DNA from 3 places in the Nocardioides sp. LMS-CY genome. Region 2 is predicted to be linked to each of the others. Evidence: predicted binding sites of a transcription regulator. Region 2 holds the regulator's gene; each other region holds the start of a gene.
The links. Region 2 encodes LexA, which represses DNA repair genes until DNA is damaged. Its sites were predicted from a motif close to TCGAACANNTGTTCGA; they were not measured.

Region 1 (7,453 bases), 920 kb from region 2:
GAAGGACGCGCGGAACCGCTTGCCCCCGCTGATCGAGGTGCGGGCCTCGGCCACGAGCCGGTCGGCGTCGGGTCCCAGCGGGGTCAGCTGCGCGGCACGCTCGTCGACGAACTCGTCGAGTGCCGCCTGGACCCGGGCGCGGAACGCGCCGCTGTCCCACCCGTTCGCCGTCACGCCGAGGAGACTAGCCAGTGGACGCGATGTGGTCGGAGCCGGTCCCCTTCCTAGACTGTTGCGTATGGCGAACCAGCAGCAGCCCGGGATCGGCGACCTCGTCCGGTCCGGGGGGCGATCGTTCTCCTTCGAGTTCTTCCCGCCGCGCGACGCCGCCGGCGTGGAGCAGCTCTGGCAGGCGATCCGCGAGCTGGAGCCCTACCGCCCGACGTTCGTCTCGGTGACGTACGGCGCCGGCGGGTCGACGCGCGACGCGACGGTGCGGGTCACGAGCCGGATCGCGCGGGAGACCTCGATGACGGCGATGGCCCACCTGACCTGTGTCGGGCACACTCGCGCGGAGCTCGAAGGCGTCCTCGACTCGTACTCCGAGGCCGGCATCCGCAACGTCATGGTGCTCCGCGGCGACCCCCAGGAGGGGCCCCGCGCGCCCTGGACGCCGACCGCCGGCGGGCTGACCTACGCCGAGGACCTCGTCGACCTGGTGCGTGCCCGGGGCGACTTCAGCATCGGCGTGGCCGCGTTCCCCGAAGGACACCCCTCGGCTGAGTCGCTCGACCACGACGCCGACGTGCTGGTCGCGAAGGCCCGGGCGGGTGCGGAGTTCGCCGTCACCCAGATGTTCTTCCGCGCCGAGGACTACTTCGCGCTCGTCGACCGGGTCCGGTCGCGCGGTGTGGACCTGCCGATCCTGCCCGGCATCATGCCGATCCTGAACCTCGGCAACATCCGCCGCCAGAGCGAGCTGATCGGCACCGACGTGCCCGGCTCCGTGGTCGAGCGGATCATGGCCCACGACGGCGACCCGGTCGCCATGCGCGCGGCGGGCGTCGCCCTCGCGGCCGAGCTGTGCGAGCAGTTGCTCGACGGCGGCGCGCCCGGCCTGCACTTCTACACGCTGAACCGCTCCAAGGCGACGCGCGAGATCTTCGCGGCGCTCAACATGGCGGTGTAGGACGTCGCCATTTGCGATAGTCCGTCACGTTCTGGTTGCCCACCGGGCCGATCGACGACCAGAACGTGACGGACTATCCCGACGATGCACGCGGCCCGAGCACCCTCAGCCCACCCGGCGGTACCTCAGCAACCGGTGTCGCTGGACGTCGTCGAGTCGACGGCGCTGGTCGACCGTGACGGTGGGGACCCACCGCGCCGGCGCCGCGAGGGTCCATCGGCACGCGTCCCCGGGCTCGTACCGAGCACGGCTGTAGGTCCCGCGCAGTCGCTCGATGAAGGCGGCCGGGTGCGGACGGTCCTCGGCGACCATCGTGACGTACTCGAGGCCGACTCCCCGGAACGCGGACTCCCGGTCGAGATCGCGAGCGCGTCGCTTGCCCACCAGATGCAGCGACCCTTCGTACTCGCCGACGATCCCGGCCACCGGGTCGATCAGGTCCGGGGTGCCGATGTGTCGCCCCGACCGATCGAAGACGGGACGGTTGCAGAGCGGCCGTGGGAAGCCGGCTTCCACGGTCCAGGCCCAGCGCATCTCGACCTCCGTCGGCGACCAGGCGTTCTCGTCTGCGTACGGGATCGCGTCGCGACATCGGGGGATGCCGGTCCAGGATGAGTGCTCATCGGCGTACGCACCCAGCTCCTCGATCGAGACCAGGTCGGCGTACGCGGCCATGTCGAGAGCGATGACCGCTGCGAGCAGGGACGGGGCGTACCTCATCTCGAAGCAGACGGACCGCACGGCCGTGGTCGTCCGCAGTCCGTCGACCACCGTCAGGTCGGCGGGTGCGATCTTCTCCCGGCACACCGCGATGCCCGGTTGGGTCCGGACATGGAGGCCCGCGGTGGCCAGCGTGACGTCGCGAGGAGTCCCGTCGTGGTTGAGCCCGCCGAACCAGCGGTCACCCGCCCAGCGCAGCATCGCCCACCCGGTCACCCCGCCGTACGTCGGCAGGACGGCGGCCGCCTCGACGATCCGCTGCTCGACCGGCTCGTCGTCGATCCGGCTCGGGACGTACAGCCCCCGCGAGCTCCGCCGCCAGTCCCGCCCTCGCGCCTGGGCCTGGGTGGGCCCCGCCAGACCGCGAGCGTCCACCCGCACCGGGGCGACGATCCCCGGTCGGTTCGGGTGGAACGGCGACGGCTCGAACACCGCAGCATCGTGCGCCGCATCCGGCCGTCGCTGCTCCCGTCATCCACAGGCCCGCGAGGTGCGGGGGCGGAGTGGGTCGATTATCGGGATAGTCCGTCACGTTCCGGTTGCCGATCGTCCGGAGTGACGACCAGAACGTGACGGACTATCCCGCCGGTCCCACCTCCGCCGCCACCAGCGCCGCCGACAGTCCCACGTAGGGGAGCCCGGCGCCCGGGGTGGCGTGGGCGCCGGCGGCGTACACGCCGGGGATGGGGGTGCGCGGGCCGAGTCGCCTCCGCGTGGTGCCCCGGCCCTGCCAGAGGACGCCCATCGGCGAGCCGCCCCACTGCTCGACCTGCTCGCGCGGGCTGACATCCACCCGCTCGACGACCTGTGGCCGCAGGTCGATCCGGTGCCGCGCCAGGGCACGCAGGATGTCCTCGGAGAGGCTGCCGCGGCCGTGCACGGTCAGGGCGGCGTGACCCTCCGGGGCGCGCCCGCCGGTGCGGACGACAAGCGTCGGGTCACCGTGCAGCACCAGCTCGTGCGGCAGGTCCGGCGCCTCGCCTGACAGGCCGACGTGCACCACGAAGGGCGGGATCGCGGGCATGGTGCGCTCGACGTACGCCGCCAGCGCCGGCAGTCGTCGCGGGTCGACGGCGCAGACCACGACGTCGGCCTCGACCTCGCCCGCAGGGGTGGCGACCGCGGCGACCCTTCCGTCGCGCACCACCAGGTCGTCGGCCTCGGTGTCGGTCAGGACCTGCACCTTGCGGGTGGCGAGTCGTGCGACCAGCGCGTCGCCGAGCCGCGCCATCCCGCCCTCGACGGTCCAGGCACCGAAGCGCTGCTCGACGTACGCCGTCATGCCGGCCCAGGCCGGCACGTTGCGCAGCTCGTGACCCTCGGCGACGAACGGATGCCCGGCGACCAGCCGGAGCCGCTCGTCGCGGAACGCCTTCCGCAGGCGTCTGGCCAGCATCTCCCGACCGTCGAGCCGGCGGGCGACGTCGCGCGGCAGGTCGGCCGGGTCCCACGGGTTCTCCAGGTAGCCACGGCGCAGCACCTCCCAGTCGTCGGCGTACGACGCGACGTGGTCCACCCACTGCTGACCGAGTCCGCGGCCGAGCCCGTCGAACGCGGCCACCTGCGCCGCCCGGCCGCTCGACAGCCGCACGGACGTGCCGTCCTCGAAGCGGTGCTCCCGCACGAGGTCGAGCGGCACCAGCTCCAGCTCCCGCTCGATCGGCCGCCCGGACTTGCGGAAGAGGTCGCGCACGACGGCGGGGAGCAGGGTGTACGTCGGGCCCGCGTCCCACGCGAAGTCGCCCGCGTGGACCTCCGACAGAGCCCCGCCGGGCCGCGCCGCTCGCTCGATCAGGGTGACGTCGTGGCCGAGCTTGGCGAGCCGCAGCGAGGCGGCGAGACCGCCGAACCCGCCGCCGACGACCGCGACGCGTGCCATCCCCGGCTCAGGCCTCGGCGCCGAGCACGCGGTCGAGCGACTCCTGGTCGCGGCCCACGACGGTCGTGCCGTCGGCCGCGGTGATGATCGGCCGCTGGATCGCCCGGGGGTGCGTCGCCAGCGCCTCGAGCCAGTCCGCCCGGTGCTCGGCGTCGCGGGGCAGGTCGATGCCGGCCTCGCGGGCCTCCTTGGCGCGCGCGATGTCCCAGGGCTCCAGGCCGAGCCGGGCCACGACGTCGGCGAGCTCGGCGGCCGTCGGCGGCTCGTCGAGGTAGCGCCGTACGGTGTAGGCGACGCCGGCCGCGTCGAGCTCGGCCACGGCGGTGCGGCACTTCGAGCAGGCGGGGTTGAGCCAGATCTCCATCAGTCGACCTCGATCTCCGGCGCGCCGGTCATCGCCGCGAGCTCGTCGTAGGTCGTGGAGAACACCGCAGCCGGGTGGCCGGCCGCCGCCCAGACCACCTCGTAGCGCCGCAGCCAGGAGTCGAGGTACGTCGGCACGGGGGCCGGATGCCCGATGGGGGAGACCCCGCCGATGACCTGCCCGGTGTGCTCGCGCACGAAGTCGGGCGAGGCCCGCTTGAGCTTGCTCACCCCGACGCGCGCCGCGGCCGCAACCGTGTCGACGCGATGGGCTCCCGAGGTCAGAATGAGTACGGGCGTCCCGTCGGCGTCGAAGAGCAGGCTGTTGGCGATCGCACCGACCTCACACCCCAGTGCCTCGGCCGCGAGTGCCGCGGTGTGCACCGAATCGGGCAGGATGACGATCTCACCGGTGCCGCCTCGTCGCGCGTGGTCGTCGCGGAACCGGGTGATCGTCGGGTGTTCGGAGTTCATGGTCGAGACCCTAGGGCAGCGTGCTGCGCCGGGGATGGAGGAGGAGCTGGATGAGTCAGGGGCGAGCAACGGCGGTGACGGCCGCGGTCTGGTTGACCGGGGCGCTGGTCGTACTGTCGATGGTCACGGCCGGGCTCTCGATGGTCTTCAAGTCCGAGCTCACCGACGCGTGGGAGGCCGGTCGCCCCGACGCCGGCTCCGTGGAGCCTCCCGACATCGTGCCGGTCATCGTCGTGATGCTCGTGGTGATCGCGCTGATGATGGCGGTCCTGCTCGAGTTCTTCCGGGCCCGGCACGGCTGGGCACGGGTGGCGATCACCGTGACGGTGGCGGCGCTGGCGATCGGCACGCTGGCGACCCTGCGCATCGGACCGCCCGCCCTGTTCGTGGTGCTGTCGATCGTGAGCCTGGTGCTCGACGCGGCGGTGCTGGTCGCGCTGTGGCATCGCGACACCGGCGTCTACCTGCGGGCGGCCGACCGCTCCGGCGACGTCCGCGCCGGATCCTGATCTCGCGCCCTTGACGGGCCGTCGGCACCGGGGTGTAGCGTAGCCATCGGATCGAACATATGTTCGATCCGGGCTCGACGGGGACGACCTCGACCCCGTCCCCGTCGGGCCGGGCCGGGCCTGGCTCAGCATGCCCGGTCGCACCGACAGTGGGTCGCCGGTCCTGGGTCGAGGAGATGAGGTGCTCGATGAACCCGTACGCCCTGCCCGCCACCACGCACTCCTATCTCGCCCGCGCGGCGGAGTCGCTGAGCGAGGCGGTGGCGGCCACGGACGCCCCGACGCGCTACGCCTGCGCCCACGTCGCGGCGCTCCGCTCGGCGGCGGCGCTGTTGGCGGCCCGGGCCCGGCCATCGGCACGCCGCGGTCGCCGACCACAGAAGAACGCGTGGGTGCTGCTCGCCGAGGTCGCTCCCGAGCTCGGCGAGTGGGCGACCTTCTTCGCGGCCGGTGCGTCCAAGCGGGCCGCCGCCGAGGCCGGCTCGACACGGGCGGTCGCCGCGCGGGAGGCCGACGACCTGGTGCGCGACGCCGACCGGTTCCTCGCCGTGGTCGAGCGGTCCCTGGGGTTGGTGCCACACGCCCCGCTCGCCGCGGGGGAGGTGATGCGCGCCGGGTGATGCACGCCGGGTGACGCGCCGGGTCTCGCGCGTCACCGGCCTCGCGCCACTAGTGTCGGAGGCATGAACGAGAGCGCGCGGCCCACCGAGCCCCCGAGCGAGCGACGGACCGCCGCCAGGAGCTCGGTGGTCTGGGACGCTGTCCGGCCGTACGTCGAGGCCGGCGGCGACGTGCTCGACATCGGCGGCGGCACCGGCGGGTTCGCGGTCCGGGTCGCCGGCCTCGGCGCCCGGGTGACCGTGGTCGACCCGAGCCCCGATGCGCTCGCGGCGCTGAGCCGACGGGCCCGCGAGCTCGACGTCGAGGTCGCGGCGCAGCAGGGCGACCTGGCGACGCTGCTGGACGCCGTGGGGCCGCAGAGTGCCGATGTCGTGCTGTGCCACGGTGTCCTCGAGGTCGTCGACGATCCGGTCGCCGCGCTGGCGACCCTGCGTCAGGTGCTCCGCCCGGGCGGGACGCTGAGCCTGCTCGTCGCCCAGCGACACGCGGCCGTGGTGGCCCGGGCGATGGCCGGCCACTTCACACAGGCGCTGACGCTGCTCGATGCCCCGGTGGGGGCGCGAGACGGCCGCGCCGGCCACCGCTTCACGGCGGCCGAGGCCACCGAGCTGCTGGAACGGTCCGGCTTCGCGGTCGGCGCGGTCCACGGTGTCCGCGTCTTCGCCGACCTGGTCCCCGGCTCGCTGCTCGACCTCGAGGCTGGGGCGACCGCCGCCCTGGTCGAGCTGGAGCGCGCGGTCTCGGAGCGACCCGAGTACCTCCCGCTGGCGGCCCAGCTGCACCTTCTGGCGCGCTGACCCGCTGACGGCCGGATGCCCGTGCGGGGGCGGATCGCAGCCGCCCGTGACCGCGTCCGGAACGCCCCGACGCCGTCCTGGGCACCGTGCCGACCAGGCGTCGGCCACGATTCGGTGACGAAATTCGGCGACCCGCCTACCGGGATCAGCAGCCGCTGCCTAGACTTGCAGTTGCCGGAGTCGTTGTGTCCGGCGATGACCATGTGGGAGGTACGGTGCCACTCTCGGAAGAGGAGCTCCGACTGCTCGAGCAGATGGAGCGGGCCCTCGTCGAGGAGGACCCCAAGCTGGCGTCGACGCTGCGCGGCACGGCCTTCCGCCGCACGGCCCGTCGCCGCGCGATCATCGCAGGTGTCTGCTTCGCGATCGGTGTCGCTGTCTTGATGACCGGCGCCGTCGCCCGGATCACAGTTCTCGGCATCGCGGGCTTCGTGGTGATGCTCGGCTCGGCCACCGTGGCCCTGGCCGCCATGCGTGGTCATCATGCGGCCCCGGCGGCGGCCGACCCGCGCGCCGCACACCCCAGCCGCGGCTTCACCGTCATCGACGGCGGTCGCCGTACCAAGCGCAACCGCGGCTCCAACGGCGGCTCCTTCATGGAGCGCATGGAGGAGCGCTGGCGCCGGCGCCGCGAGCACGGCGGCTTCTGACTCGCGCCACCCAGCACCACCAGCACCACCAGCACCACGACCCGGTCGACCACGGCCGGGTCGTTCCACGTTCGGAGCACGTCCCACGCGCAGCCGGATGAGGGATACCCAGTGACGATGTGGTTGCTCCGGAGCGCTCGGAACAACCACATCGTCACTGGGTATCCCTCATGGCGACCTCCCCGTCGGCCACCCGGCCGGCAGCGGCGGCGGGATAGTCCGTCACGTTCTGGTCGTCATGAGCGTGGATCGACAACCGGAACGTGACGGACTATCCGCAAAGTCCGATCCGACGCCGACCGGGTGCGGGG
Region 2 (7,453 bases):
ACCCGGGTGTCGGTGTTGCGGCAGTACGGACAGTGCATCGGGCCCCTCCTCCCTTCGGTCTCGCCCAGCCTCCGCACGCTGCCGCCCCCTCCGCGCGGTGTCCCGGCGGGGTGGGTGTGGCTGTGGAGAGCTGGGGCTTTCCCTGTGTACAACAAGCAGTTCGCTGTGAGTCATCCACCGTCCCCTGTGGAACTAGATGTGGATAACTACATCGTTGTAAGTACTAGATGTAGTGGTAACCGTACGCCCCGGCGAAGGGCGATGCAAGGGCAGGTCGAGGTGGTTCTGACCGGTCCGTCCCGCCACCCGCAAAGCCGCAGGTCAGGGCCGCAGCGGCCGGGCGACACGGGCTCCGGAACCGGCGCGTCGCCCCCCGATGGGGGCCGGCGACCGGGCGGATGCCCGGGAAGCCTCCCCCGACCGCTGGGTCGATCGGCCACAATGGCCGGGTGCGGGGTGCGACGGGTGGGAAGCGAGCCGGGTCGCGCCGTGGACCCCGGCGCAGGCGGACCTTCCAGCCGGCCCTGCTGCTGCTTGCGCTCGGCATCACGGCCTGCGTCGTGGCCTGGGGGTACCTCGTGTACGCCGCGATCGACTTCGGCGCCACCGCCCGGGGTGGCGACGACCGGGCCTGGTGGTTCCTGGCCGTCGCCTCGGTCGGCGCCGTCGCCTGCCTGTTCTTCGGGATGATGCTGCTCGCCCGACTGACCCGGCGGCTCGGGATCACCGAGCCACCCGCGCCCCGCGGCACGGCGGACGCCGAGGAGGCGCCGCGACCGATCGGCGGGCGACGGGCCGCGCGCTAGGACGGGGCACGCTAGGACGGGGCACGCTGGCCGGGTCCGGCAGCTCCGCCACCGGGCCCGAAATACCTCGAGGGGCGGAGCCGAACGGCCCCGCCCCTCGTCTTCCCCGGTCTCGCCGGCCGGGGTCGAGGCGGCCGGCGAAGTCTTGGGTGGCCCCGGTGGCGAACGTCAGCGCACCGGGGTCGGATGTCAGCCGACCGGGACCAGCAGCCGCTGACCGGCGACGAGCATCCCGGAGTCGAGCGCGTTGAGCTTCTCGATCCGGTCGATCATCGAGCGGACGTCACCGTCACCGGCGGCCACGGATGCGATCTCCCAGAGGGTGTCGCCCGGGCCGACCTGCACGACCGCGGTGGGCTCCGGCGCGCCGGAGTTGCGGGTGGCGACCGACCCGCCCGCGACGACCACCCCGAGGGCGAGCACGGCGAACAGCGCGAGCACCACGACCACCACCCGGCCGCGCCGGGTCAGCCGGACCCCGCCGTCCGTGTGGCCGGAGCGACCGCGGAGCGCCCGCTCCACGGTGGGGTCGAACGTCCGGTCGATCGTCCGGTCGATCGTCCGGTCAATCGTCGGGTCGATCGTCATGGTGCTCATCTGGTGACCTCCTGGGGAAGTGGCCCCGCTCCGGGGCCGTCGGTCCGTGTTCGTCGAGAGCAGTTCTAGTGGCGGCCACCGACAGTCCCGGAGGAGCCGATCCGGACACCCACTCGATCAGTCGTTCGATCGAACACGTGTACGACGTTAGAGCATCTGTTCGAACGACACAAGGGTCCAGGCGAACATTTGTTCGACGCTCGTACGGGGTCGCGGGCTCGACACGCCGTTCGAACAACTGTTTGAAGACGGCGGCCGAACGGGCTAACGTCGACCCATGGCCAAGAAGATGACGGTGCGAGAGCTGCCCGACGGCCCCGCGGACGCGACCGGGCTCACCCCGCGACAGCAGCGCGTGCTCGCGACGATCAAGGACTCGATCGAGAAGCGGGGCTACCCGCCCAGCATGCGCGAGATCGGCGAGGCGGTCGGGCTGACCAGCTCCTCCAGCGTGGCCCACCAGCTGAAGACGCTCGAGGAGAAGGGCTTCCTCAAGCGCGACCCCAACCGGCCCCGCGCCCTGGAGGTCTTCCTGCCCGAGGTGATGGCGGCCCGCCGCTCCCTCGGCGCCGCCGAGGAGTCGTCCTACGACGAGACCGGCCTCGGCGACAGCGTGCCCGCCGCGTCCTACGTGCCGCTGGTCGGTCGGATCGCCGCCGGCGGACCGATCCTGGCCGAGGAGCGCTACGAGGAGGTCTTCCCGCTGCCCAAGCAGCTGGTCGGCGACGGCGAGCTCTTCCTGCTCGAGGTCTCCGGCGACTCGATGGTCGAGGCCGCCATCTGCCACGGCGACTACGTCGTCATCCGCAAGGAGCAGACGGCCGAGAACGGCGAGATCGTGGCCGCGCTCATCGACGGGGAGGCCACGGTCAAGACGCTGCAGCGCAAGGACGGAAAGGTGTGGCTGCTGCCGCACAATCCCAACTACGATCCCATCGACGGCACGAACGCCACCATCCTCGGCAAGGTGACCGCCGTGCTGCGACGGGTCTGATCGACGCGATGTACTCCCCCTCGGGGAATTGCCCGACCAGACCTCGGGGTTGACTCGGGGAGGATCCCCGATGGCACGGGAGGGCTGATGGACGACGGTGGTGCTGTGACGACAGCACCTGCGATCGCGCCCAGGCGGCCCCTCCCCCGCTGGGCCCGAGGCCTCCTCGAGCTGCTGTTGATCCTCGGGCTCTGGGTGCTCTACAGCCTGGCCCGACTGCTCGCCGACACGTCCATGCAGCCGGCGCTCGACCGGGCCAACGACCTGCTGCACATCGAGAAGCTGATCGGCATCCACTGGGAGACGCCGCTCAACCAGCTCTTCACCGACCACCGGGTGCTCGGCCTGGCCGGCAGCTACTGGTACGCCACGCTCCACTACGTCGTGACCGCCGCGGTCCTGGTCTGGCTCTGGCGCCTCGGCGCCGACCGCTACGGCCCGGCCCGCCGCGCCCTGGTCATCGCCACCCTGCTCGGCCTGCTCGCCTACCTGTTCATGCCGACCGCCCCGCCCCGCTTCATCAGCGGGTACGTCGACGTGCTCAGCCTGCACGCGGCCGACGGCTGGTGGGGCGCCGACGCCTCCGCGCCCCGCGGGGTCGGCGGGCTGACCAACGAGCTGGCGGCGTTCCCCTCCCTGCATGCGGGGTGGTCGCTCTGGGTGGCGCTCGCCCTGCAGGTGTACGCGACCCGCAAGTGGGTCCGCGTGCTCGGCTGGATCTACGCGATCGGCACCGCGGTCGTCATCGTCGGCACCGGCAACCACTGGGTGATCGACGCGATGGTGGGCTGGCTGGTCGTCCTGGTCGGCTGGGTGGCCGCGCAGGCGATCGGCAAGGTCCCGCTGCGCTGGCCCCGGCGCCGACGGGCCGCGGTCGCCCCCGACCGTCCACCCTCCGAGCCGGATCCGCTCGAACGACTGGCGGACGAGCGGCCGTCGCGCGAGGACACCTCGGTCCTGGACTGACGCCGCCCACCTCGTCCGGGGTGGCGGTTGGGCGATTCTTGGTGCCGTCGGGGACAGTAGGGCAATGCGCTCCCCCCTCGGACGACGTCTGCTGCCCGCGACCGTCCTGCTGACGCTCGCGCTCGAGGCCCTCGTCGTCGGGAGCCTCGCCGCACCGGCCGGGGCAGAGCCCGAGAGCCCCGCGTCCACCTCGACCTCCGACTCCCCCGACGCCGCCGCGGCGGCGCTGGAGGAGGTGCAGGAGCTGCTCGCGCCCCAGGCGACACCCGCCCCGGCACAGCGGCAGGCGACCGGCGACGACACCGAGGAGCAGACCGGACGCGACCTGACCCTGGCGCTGCGCGAGCTGCGGCTGCGCATGGACGACCTGTCGGCGGCCGACCGCGCCGCGGCCCGCCGGGTGACGAAGCGTCCCAGCGCCGACGTCTACCGCGACTTCGGGTCCGCGCGGGTGCACTGGCGCTCCACCGACACCGCGATCACGCCGCGCTGGATCAAGAAGGTCGGCTCGGTCGTCGACCGGGTGCTGTCGACGTACGCCAAGGCGGGCTACCGCACCCCGAAGTCCGACGGGGCCCGCGGTGGCGGCGACGGCCTGCTCGACATCTACCTGGTGGACTTCGCGGCCGAGCAGCAGTACGGGCTGTACGGGTACTGCGACACCGACGTCGCCCCGCCGGCGGAGGGCCCCTACGACACCTGGGCCTACTGCGCGCTTGACCACACCTTCCAGGGATTCCCGCGCAAGCCGATCCAGAGCCTGAAGGTGACCGCGGCGCACGAGCTCTTCCACGCCGTGCAGTTCGCCTACGACTACAACGAGGACGCCTGGTTCATGGAGGCGACCGCGGTGTGGGCGGAGGACGAGGTCTACGACCGGATCAACGACAACCTCCAGTACCTGCCGATGAGCCCGATGCGCCAGCCGCGCCAGTCGCTCGACCAGTTCGGGGACTCGCTGCGCCACTACGGCGCGTGGATCTTCTTCCGCTACCTCAGCGAGCGGTTCCCCCGGTCGCAGGGCCGGATGCCCGTCATCGTCCGCAAGATCTGGGAGCGCGCCGACGGCTCCCGCAACGGGCCCGACGACTACTCGATCCAGGCTGTCAGCAAGGAGCTCGCGAGCCGCGGCACCGACCTGCGCCGGGTCTACGCCCAGTTCGCCGACGCGAACCGCCGTCCCCGCCGCACCTACGAGGAGGGCCGCAGCTACCGGGCCGCGCCCACCCGGGCGCACACGTTCACCCCCGCCAGCCACGACACCGGCTGGCAGCAGGTCCGCGTCAACCACCTCGCCAGCACCACGCTGAGCGTGCGCCCCGGGCCCGAGCTGAAGCAGCGGCGACTCCGGGTCGCCGTCGACCTGCCCGCCAAGCGACGCGGGTCGGCCGCCGTCCTCACCTGGTACGACGAGCAGGGCCGGGCGCACCGGACGATGGTGCGCCTCTCCCGGAAGGGCGTCGGCACGGCCGAGGTGCGCTTCGGGAGCGGCCGGGTGCGCCGGGTCGACCTGACGCTCGCCAATGCCAGCATCCGCTCGCGGTGCTGGCAGGGTCAGGTCGACGGCGTGGAGTACTCCTGCCGCGGCCTCCCGCGCGACGACCACTCCCGGATGCGCTACCGGATCCGCGCCGTCCGCTGAGGCGCGGCCCGACCCGCGGGCGGCCTACGCCTGCGCCAGCCGGCGCAGCGCCTGCCGCACCAGCGCGGGATCGGTGGTGGTCCACATCGGCGGCAGGCTGGCCTTGAGGAATCCGCCGTACCGCGCGGTCGCCAGCCGCGGGTCGAGCACCGCGACCACGCCGCGGTCGGTGTGGGTGCGCACCAGGCGGCCGGCGCCCTGGGCGAGGAGCAGCGCGGCGTGGGTCGCCGCGACCTGCATGAAGCCGTTGCCGCCGGCCTGGTCCGCGGCCTTCTGCCGGGCGCTGAGCAGCGGGTCGTCGGGGCGCGGGAACGGGATCCGGTCGATGAGCACCAGCTGGCAGGTGTCGCCGGGGACGTCGAGGCCCTGCCACAGGCTGAGCGTGCCGAAGAGGCACGTGTGCGGGTCGCCCACGAACTGCGCCGCGAGCTCGGGCAGCTGCGCCTCGCCCTGGGCCAGCGTGGTGAGGTGGGGCAGCCGCTCGCGCACCACCTCGGCGGCGGCGTCGGCCGCGCGACGGCTCGAGAAGAGACCCAGCGTGCGGCCCTCGGCCGCGTCGACCAGCTCGACGATCTCGTCGAGCGTCGCCGCGCCCATGCCGTCGCGGCCCGGCGGCGGCAGGTGGCGGGCGACGTACAGGATCGCCTGCTTGCCGTAGTCGAAGGGGCTGCCGACGTCGAGTCCGCGCCACGGCATCGCGTCGCCGGTCGTCGGCGGGGCCGGCTCGCCCTCCGCGACCCGCTCGCTCGGCTTGAGCCCGACGCTGGTCGCGACCGAGGAGAAGTCGCCGCCGAGCATCAGCGTGGCGGAGGTGAAGACGACGGTCTTGTCCGACAGCAGCTTGTCGCGCATCGGACCCCAGACCTGGAGCGGCGCGACGCACAGCCTCGGTGGCATCCGCTCGGTGCCCTCGGTCAGCCAGAGGACGTCGGAGTCGAGGTCGGCGGCCATCCGCTCGGCGGTCGCGAACACCTCCTGCACGGCGCCCTTCGCCTGCTGGCGACCGGCGTCGCCGCCGTCCTCCTCCTTGTCGTTGCCCCTGGGGTACGCCGAGGCGCAGGCCCGCGCGGCGTCGCGCACCAGCACGAGCGCGTCGGCGAGATCCTGCGGGATCGCGTCGAACCGGCCCGGCCGGGCCTCGGACATCGCCGCCCGGAGCGCGTCGGCCGCGTCGGCCAGGTCATCGGCCTCGGAGCCGTCGACGTGCCGCTGGCTGCGCCGAGCCGCCCGCTCGACCTCCGCCGCCCAGAGTTCGTCGGTGGCCGCCTGGGTCACCCGCGTGGTGAGCTCGTGGGCCTCGTCGATCACGACCACGTCGTACTCGGGGATCATCGGCACGCCCTCGATCGCGTCGATCGCGAGCAGCGAGTGGTTGGTGACGATGAGATGGGAGCGCTGCGCCTTCTCCTTGGCACGCTCGGCGAAGCACTCGATTCCGAACGGGCACTTGGCGGCACCCAGGCACTCGCGGTGGTTGACGCTGACCTGGCGCCACTCGCGGTCGGTGTGCCGCGGGGCGCCGTCGCGCTCGCCGGTGCCGCCCTCCTCGACCTGCGCCTCGGCCCAGGTGCGCAGCTCGAGGACCTTCTTGCCGAGCGAGCCCTCCGGCAGCACGACGTCGAGGGCACCCTGGTCGTCGGGCACCCCCTCGCGGATGCGGTGCAGGCAGGCGTAGTTGGAGCGGCCCTTGAGCACGGCGTACGACGTGTCGACCCCGCTGCCCTGCACCGCCTCGACCAGCCGTGGCAGGTCGCGCTCGACCAGCTGGTGCTGGAGCGCGAGGGTCGCGGTCGCCACCACCACCCGGTCGCGGTGGAGCAGGCTCGGCACCAGGTAGGCCAGGGACTTGCCGGTGCCGGTGCCGGCCTGGACGAGCAGGTGCTGCTCGCTCTCCATGGCCTCCGTCACGGCCTCGGCCATCCGCACCTGGCCCGTGCGCTCCTGCCCGCCGAGCGCCGTCACCGCGGTGTGCAGCAGCTCCGTCACGGCGGGGGTCACGGTGGGAGCGTCGGGCACCCGAGAACCCTAGCCCCGGCCACCCCCGGCGGCGCCGGCCGTCCCCAGGCCCGGGCCGGTCAGACCAGGCCGAGCGCCGCGAGCCGGTCGGCGACGTAGTCGCCGAAGGCGTCGTGACCGTCCTGGGTGAGATGCAGCCGGTCCGGCAGGTAGGTCAGGTCGAGCCCCGCGGTCGGCAGGTACGGCACGTCGTACCGACCGGCCAGCCGGCCGAGCAGCGCGTCGACGCGCGGGACGGCGCGGGCGCGGGAGGGGGCGGCGGCGGGACCGACCACGACCACGTCGTACCCGCGCAGCTGCCGCATCAGCTGCCGGAAACCGGAGCGCACGGCCGCGTCGGCCTGGTCGTAGTCGTTGAGGCCGCCCTCGACCACCACGAGGTCGGCGCCCCCGCGCAGGGCGGCGGGCGCGCGGTCGGCGAAGGACGCACCG
Region 3 (7,453 bases), 1.9 Mb from region 2:
TGTCGATCCACCGGTCGAACTTCCGGCCGACGTCGTGCAGCACGCCGACCCGCTCGAAGCCGCAGGCCCGGTGCAGGCCCCGGCTGCCCGGGTTGGGCAGCGCGATGACCGCGACCGCCAGCCGCACGCCGTCGGCACGCAGCCGCCCGAGGAGCTCGTCGTACAGCGCCCGGCCGACGCCCTCGCCCCGAGCCGGCGCCGCGAGGTAGACGGAGGTCTCGCGGGTGTGTCGGTACGCCGCCCGCGGGCGGTAGTCGCCCGAGTACGCATAGCCGACCACCGCGCCGGCGCGCTCGGCCACCAGCACGTGGTCACCGGGACGGGCCGACTCCAGGCGCTCGCGCCAGTAGCCGACGCCGGGCGGCTCGGTCGCGAAGGTCGAGATGCCGTGGCGCACCTCCTCGTCGTAGATCGCGGCGATCGCCGGCAGGTCGCCTGCGGTGGCGGAGCGGACCGTCGTCATGGCGCCATCTTCGCGGAGGGTGGCCGGATCTCCCGCGCGCGGGGCGCCGCCGGCCTGGGAGGATGAGGCCATGAACGTCGACGGGATCGTGCCCGACACCAAGGACTGGACCTGGGTCCTCGACCGGCCCTGCCCGGAGTGCGCCTTCGACGCCTCGACCGTCACGGTGGACCGGATCCCGGCCGTGATCCGCGACAACGCCACCAGCTGGGAGGCCGTGCTGACCTGCGACGACGTGGCGGTACGGCCCGAGCCGGCCACCTGGTCGCCGCTGGAGTACGCCTGCCACGTCCGCGACGTCCACCTGCTCTTCGACGAGCGCGTCGCGCTGATGCTCGAGCAGGACGCACCCCGGTTCCGCAACTGGGACCAGGACGAGACGGCGGTCGCCCAGCGGTACGCCGAGCAGCGGCCGGCGACCGTGTCGGCCGAGCTGCTGGACGCCGCCGAGCGGGTCGCCGAGCGCTACGAGTCGGTCCCGCCGGGGGCGTGGAGCCGCCGCGGTCTGCGCGGCGACGGCAGCGAGTTCAGCGTCGAGAGCATCGGGCTCTACCACCTGCACGACATCGTCCACCACGCATGGGACGTGCGCGCCACGGTGGTCCGCGCGACGGTCGCGGCCTACGACGCCCACGCGGCGGCGTACGGCGAGGGCACCATCAGCCTGCCCGCCGAGGTCGCCGACGACATCGTCGCCTTCGCGATCGCCGTCGGGCCGCGCGGCCGGGTGCTCGAGATCGGCAGTGCCACCGGCCGCGACGCCGCCGCGCTCGAGGCCGCCGGCCTCGACGTGCGCCGCACCGACATCACGGCGGGCTTCGTCGAGCTGATGCGCGCCGCCGGGCAGAGCGCCGACCGCCTCGACCCGCTCACCGACGACCTCGCCGACCCCGAGCGCCCGGGTGCGCCGTACGACGGGGTGTGGGCGAACGCCTGTCTGCTCCACGTCGACCGGGCCGACCTGCCCCGGCTCCTGGAGCGGCTGGCCGCGGCCACCCGCCCGGCCGGGCCGCTGGCACTGACCCTGAAGGAGGGCGACGGCGAGGCCTGGTCCACCCACGGCCACGTCGGGGCGCCGCGGCGCTTCGTCTTCTGGCGCGAGGCGGAGCTGCGCGCGGTGCTCGAGGCCGCCGGCTGGCGGGTCGAGGTGGTGCGGCAGAGCCGCAGCGCGCGCACCGGCGAGCCGTGGCTCGACGTGCGGGCGGTGCGTGCATGAGGCACACCGAGTTCTGGGCCCGGATGGACGACGCGCTGGGTGCGGCGTACGCCCGGTCCTGGGCGGGCAGCTTCGTGATCGGCGAGCTCGGCGGCCGCACCGCCGCCGAGGCGCTCGATGCGGGAGTGCCGCCCAAGGAGGTCTGGGCCGCGGTCTGGCGGACCCTCGAGCTGCCGGCCTCCCAGAAGTGAGCGCCCCGGCCCGGGTCGAGCCAGACCTGGCGGCGATCCAGCGGCGCACGATCCGCACGCTCGTCGTCGCCCAGGCGGTGGGCGCGATCGGCATCACCATCGGCATTGCCACGGCGTCGCTGCTCGCGCGCGACATCTCCGGCTCGGAGAGCCAGGCCGGCCTGGCCCAGACCTTCCAGGTGCTCGGCGCCGCGGTGGCGTCGTACCTCCTCGCCCGGGTGATGGCGATCCGCGGCCGCCGGATCGGCCTGGCCGCGGGGTACCTGATCGGTGCCGCCGGCGCCGTCCTGGCGGTGGTGGCCGGCGTCCTGGACTCGATGGTCGTGCTGCTCCTCGGGGCGGTCCTGCTCGGCGCGACGACCGCCGCCAACAGCGGGGCCCGGTACGCCGCCACCGACCTCGCGGAGGACGCCCACAAGGGGCGTGCGCTCTCGACGGTGGTCTGGGCGACCACGATCGGGGCGGTCGCCGGCCCCAACCTGACCGGCCCGTCCGGTGCGCTCGCCGACACGATGGGGATCCCCGAGCTGACCGGGCCGTTCGCGCTCGGCAGCATCGGCATGCTGGCGGCCGCGCTGGTCGTGTGGGGGCTGCTGCGTCCCGACCCGTTGCTGGTCGCGCGCGAGGCGGCGGGCGTGGCACCCGAGGCCCCCGCTGGTACGGCGTGGTCGCGGGCGGTGGCCGCCACCCGTGAGCGCCCGGTGCTCGCGTTCGCCGTGCTCGGCATGGCGTGCGCGCACGCCGCGATGGTCGGCGTCATGGTGATGTCGCCGCTGCACATGGAGCACGGCCACGCGGAGCTGCGCGTGATCGGTCTGGTGATCAGCCTGCACGTGCTCGGCATGTTCGCCTTCTCGCCCCTGGTCGGCATGCTCGCCGACCGCACCGGGCGCCCGACCGTGCTGGTCGAGGGCGCGGTGCTGCTGCTGGCCGCGATGGTGCTGTGTGCGAGCGCCCCGGAGGGTTCGTCGTGGCAGATGTTCACGGGGCTGTTCCTGCTCGGCCTGGGCTGGTCGTTCGCGACCGTCGCGGCCTCGACCCTGATCGCCCAGCACGCGCCGATCGACGCCCGCACCGACGTGCAGGGGGCCGCCGACCTGGTGATGGGGCTGACCGCGGCGGGCGCCGGCGGGCTGGCCGGGGTCATCGTCGGCGTGTGGGGCTACCCGGAGCTCGCGATCTGCTCGATCGGACTGGTCGTGCTGGTCGCGATCGGCGGGTTCGGGGCGCGCGCCACGACGCGGCTGGCAGGCTGAGGCCATGAGCTTCGCGGAGGTGGCGGTGATCGGCGGCACCGGCTTCTACTCGTTCCTCGACGACTACGAGGAGCACCCCGTCGAGACGCCGTACGGCGCGCCCTCGGCGCCGGTCGCGGTCGGCACGCTGGCCGGCCGGCGGGTGGCGTTCCTGCCGCGGCACGGTCCGCACCACGAGCATCCGCCGCACGCGATCCCGTACCGCGCCAACCTCTGGGCGCTGCGCGCCCTCGGCGTCCGCCAGGTGCTCGCGCCGTGCGCGGTGGGCGGGCTGAGCGACGCGGTGGCGCCCGGCGACCTGGTCGTCCCCGACCAGTTGGTCGACCGGACGTTCCGCCGGGTCCCGTCGTACGTCGAGCGCGGGGCGGTCCACCTCCCGTTCGCCGACCCCTACTGCCCGGGCGTCTCCGGCGCGCTCGCCGCCGCCGATCCGGAGCTGAAGGTCGGGGGAGCGATGGTCGTCATCGAGGGGCCGCGCTTCTCGACCCGGGCGGAGTCGCGCCACTACGCCGACCAGGGGTGGACGCTGATCAACATGACCGGGGCGCCCGAGGCGGCCCTCGCCCGTGAGCTGCGGATGTGCTACGCCCCGGTCGCGCTGGTGACCGACATGGACGCCGGCGCGGAGGTGGGGGACGGCGTGGACCAGGAGGAGGTCGTCGCGTTGTTCCGGGCCAACCTCGAGCGGCTCAGCGGCCTGCTCGCCCGCGCGATCGAGGGGCTGCCCGACCCGCGCGGGTGCGGCTGCTCGACGTGGGCCGACGGCGTCGAGCTGACCTACGAGGTGCCGGGCGGCATCGGACCCGGGTGACACACGGGTGGGCGGCCCCGCCGGTGCACCCATCGGATCGGGGGCCTCAAGGGTCACACCAGCACCTCCGCTCCCACCTGGCGGCCGAGAGCCGCACGACACGCCGCATCAGCTCGGCGCGCCGCGCGGGTTTCGGCTGCCAGCAGCCGAAACCCGCACGACGACCAGGGCGACGCCGCGCCGCGGCCCCGAATCCGCAACACGCCGGACCGCGCTGCCGACATCGAACAGATGTTCGGGCTAGGTTGTGTCCACAGGCACGACGCGGACGAGGTTCTCCACAGGTTCGACGGCGCTGATCAGGCACTGTCGGTGGCTCGCTCTAGCGTCGCCGATGTGCCTGGAACCCGACGAGAGACGAGGAAGAAGACCATGGCTGGTGGAGACCGCGAGAAGGCCCTCGACGCCGCGCTCGCCAACATCGAGCGGCAGTTCGGCAAGGGGTCGGTCATGCGGCTCGGCGACGAGAGCCGGGCACCGCTCGAGATCATCCCGACCGGATCGATCGCGCTCGACGTGGCGCTGGGCCTGGGTGGCCTGCCCCGCGGCCGCGTGGTCGAGATCTACGGCCCGGAGTCGTCGGGTAAGACGACGGTCGCCCTGCACGCGGTGGCCAGCGCCCAGGCCGCCGGCGGCATCGTGGCCTTCATCGACGCCGAGCACGCGCTCGACCCGGAGTACGCGAAGGCCCTCGGCGTCGACACCGACGCGCTGCTGGTCTCCCAGCCCGACTCCGGTGAGCAGGCGCTGGAGATCGCCGACATGCTGGTCCGCTCCGGCGCGCTCTCGCTGATCGTCATCGACTCGGTGGCCGCGCTGGTGCCCCGGGCCGAGATCGAGGGCGAGATGGGTGACAGCCACGTCGGCCTCCAGGCGCGCCTGATGAGCCAGGCGCTGCGGAAGATGACCGGTGCGCTCAACAACTCCGGCACCACCGCGATCTTCATCAACCAGCTGCGCGAGAAGATCGGCGTGATGTTCGGCTCGCCCGAGACCACGACCGGTGGCCGGGCGCTGAAGTTCTACTCCTCGGTCCGGCTCGACGTGCGCCGCATCGAGACACTCAAGGACGGCACCGACATGGTCGGCAACCGCACCCGCGTCAAGGTCGTGAAGAACAAGGTGGCCCCGCCGTTCAAGCAGGCCGAGTTCGACATCATGTACGGCAAGGGCATCAGCCGCGAGGGTGGCCTGATCGACGTCGGTGTCGAGGCCGGCCTGGTCCGCAAGGCCGGCGCTTGGTACACCTACGAGGGCGATCAGCTCGGCCAGGGCAAGGAGAACGCGCGCAACTTCCTGCGCGACAACCCCGACCTCGCCAACGAGCTGGAGAAGAAGATCCTGGAGAAGCTCGGCGTGGGCCCGCAGGTCGACCAGGAGGCACCGCTCTCCGACGAGCCGATCGGCGTCGACTCCTTCTAGTGATGGTTTCGAGGCTCGCAAGCTCGCACCTCAACCCAAGGGTTTCGAGGCTCGCAAGCTCGCACCTCAACCCAAGGGTTTCGAGGCTCGCAAGCTCACACCTCAACCACCGTCATGTCGGTGGTTGAGGTGGGAGGGCCGCCAGGCCCGAGCCTCGAAACCCAGCGACCCAGGAGAGCAAGCCCATGACTCTCGACGAGGACCGGCCGCCGCCGGAGTGGCTCGGGGACGTCTCGACCGGGGTGGACGCCTGGACCAAGCGCGCAGCCGCCCCGCCCCCCGAGGACACCACGGCGCAGGGCCCCTTCGAGACGGTTGCTGCGCAACCTCCTCAGGAACCACCGGACGCCGACCCGGAGGCGGTGGCCCGCAAGATCCTGCTCGACCAGCTCACCGGCCAGGCGCGCAGCCGCCAGGAGCTCGCCGACAAGCTGGCCAAGAAGCACGTGCCGGACGAGATCGCCGGCCGCCTGCTCGACCGGTTCGAGGAGGTCGGCCTGGTCGACGACGACGCGTTCGCCCGGTCCTGGATCGCCAGCCGTGGCCCCGCGGGGGCGGGTGGCAAGGGCCTGGCCCGGCGGGCGCTCGCCCAGGAGCTGCGCCGCAAGGGCGTCGACGACGAGACCGCCCGAGAGGCGCTCGACGAGATCGACCCGACCGACGAGGAGGAGACCGCCCGGGCCCTGGTGCGCAAGAAGCTGCGGTCGCTGCAGCGCGTCGACGACGCCACCGCCACCCGGCGCCTGGTCGGCATGCTCGCCCGCAAGGGCTACGGCTCCGGGATGTCGTTCGCCGTGGTGCGCGACGAGCTGGCGGCCGCCGGCCGCGAGTCGGCGGACCAGCACGCCTAGTGTCGTGCGTTGGAAGTTGTGGCACGGTTGGCGTGCTCACGGTGCGTGCGCTGCAAGGCGCCGGAGCGCAGCCATACCCGCTCGTCTCGCAAGCGACGGCAACGCCGCAGAGTGCGTGCCATGGGTGCGCGAAGCGCACCAGAACTTCTGACGCACGACGCTAGTGCCGGCCGATCGGCGCGAGGCTGTTCCCCGATCCCCATGCCACCCGGCACAATGCCGCGATGAGCCACCCCATCGCCGACGCACCGGTCCGCGTGGTCGTCCACGACCGGGGCCGCGACCTGAGCGGGGTGGTGCGGCCGGACGAGTCCTGGGCCGCGGCCGCGCGGCGTACCTGCGCCAGCATGCACGCCGAGCCGGTGCCGGGCGACCTGTCCGGGCAGGTCAAGGAGTTCGTGGTCGACCACGACGAGCGGGTCGCGGTGCGCGCGATGACCCGCGGTGACCTGGGCGACCTGCTGCGCTGGCGGCAGTCCGACCACGTGGCCCGCTGGTGGGCCTCGGAGGGTGAGCCGACGGCGGCCCTGATCGAGGCGCGCTACGGGCCCCGGATCGACGGCCGGAGCGCCACCCGGATGTGGGTGGCGGAGGTCAACGGCCGGTCGGTGGGCTTCGTGCAGGACTACCGGGTCGGCGACTACCCCGACTACGCCGTGCTCGGGCCGGATCCGGACGCGATCGGCGTCGACTACGCACTGGCCGAGGAGTGGAGCGGGCGCGGCCTCGGCGTGCGGGTGCTGTGGGCGTGGATGCGGCGCGCCCGGAGCCGGTTCCCCGAGGCGACGACGTACTTCGCCGCGCCCGACCACCGCAACGGCGCCTCGCTGCGGATGCTCGCGAAGGCGGGCTTCGAGGCGGGCCTGTGGTTCGACGAGCCCCAGGAGGACGGCAGCGTCGACACGGTCGTCGGCTGCACGCTCGACGTACGCCGGGTGCTCGGCTGACCCGCCGGTGGCGCGACCCCGGAGCACGCCGTCTCATCTAGGGTTTGGGTCGTGATCCCGACCGTCGCCGTGACCCGCTACGTCACTCCGCTGCGCGAGGGCGGCAGCCTGCCCGGCATCGTCGAGGGCGACGACCTCGGCACCTACGTCTGCAAGTTCCGCGGCGCCGGCCAGGGCCTGCGCGTGCTGGTCGCCGAGGTGATCGTGGGCGAGCTGGCGCGGCGCATCGGGCTGCGCACGCCGCGGCTGGTCGCGCTCGAGCTGGACCCGGAGATCGCCCGCTACGAGGCGGACGA

Region 1: KM427_RS11020 (SAV_6107 family HEPN domain-containing protein) is a predicted target of LexA. The motif match lies at 5,126-5,141, and genes of this name have one in related genera.
Region 3: recA (recombinase RecA) is a predicted target of LexA. The motif match lies at 4,161-4,176, and genes of this name have one in related genera.

What each region holds. Positions count from the first base shown of each region.
Region 1 covers NZ_CP076104.1:2,268,134-2,275,586, forward strand. The annotation lists gene KM427_RS10985 (polyprenyl synthetase family protein) at 1-174, opposite strand, end outside; gene metF (methylenetetrahydrofolate reductase [NAD(P)H]) at 239-1,129, shown strand; gene KM427_RS10995 (hypothetical protein) at 1,235-2,281, opposite strand; gene KM427_RS11000 (phytoene desaturase family protein) at 2,427-3,728, opposite strand; gene KM427_RS11005 (ArsC/Spx/MgsR family protein) at 3,736-4,092, opposite strand; gene KM427_RS11010 (YbaK/EbsC family protein) at 4,092-4,565, opposite strand; gene KM427_RS11015 (hypothetical protein) at 4,616-5,074, shown strand; gene KM427_RS11020 (SAV_6107 family HEPN domain-containing protein) at 5,263-5,694, shown strand; gene KM427_RS11025 (methyltransferase) at 5,758-6,492, shown strand; gene KM427_RS11030 (SCO2097 family morphological protein) at 6,708-7,142, shown strand.
Region 2 covers NZ_CP076104.1:1,346,199-1,353,651, reverse strand. The annotation lists gene nrdR (transcriptional regulator NrdR) at 1-38, opposite strand, end outside; gene KM427_RS06465 (hypothetical protein) at 450-806, shown strand; gene KM427_RS06460 (LysM peptidoglycan-binding domain-containing protein) at 996-1,403, opposite strand; gene lexA (transcriptional repressor LexA) at 1,681-2,397, shown strand; gene KM427_RS06450 (phosphatase PAP2 family protein) at 2,503-3,363, shown strand; gene KM427_RS06445 (MXAN_6640 family putative metalloprotease) at 3,428-5,005, shown strand; gene KM427_RS06440 (ATP-dependent DNA helicase) at 5,030-7,021, opposite strand; gene KM427_RS06435 (SGNH/GDSL hydrolase family protein) at 7,081-7,453, opposite strand, start outside.
Region 3 covers NZ_CP076104.1:3,238,640-3,246,092, reverse strand. The annotation lists gene KM427_RS15545 (GNAT family N-acetyltransferase) at 1-463, opposite strand, end outside; gene KM427_RS15540 (class I SAM-dependent DNA methyltransferase) at 534-1,679, shown strand; gene KM427_RS15535 (DUF3046 domain-containing protein) at 1,676-1,870, shown strand; gene KM427_RS15530 (MFS transporter) at 1,867-3,126, shown strand; gene KM427_RS15525 (S-methyl-5'-thioadenosine phosphorylase) at 3,131-3,937, shown strand; gene recA (recombinase RecA) at 4,310-5,359, shown strand; gene KM427_RS15515 (regulatory protein RecX) at 5,545-6,210, shown strand; gene KM427_RS15510 (GNAT family N-acetyltransferase) at 6,435-7,157, shown strand; gene KM427_RS15505 (HipA family kinase) at 7,209-7,453, shown strand, end outside.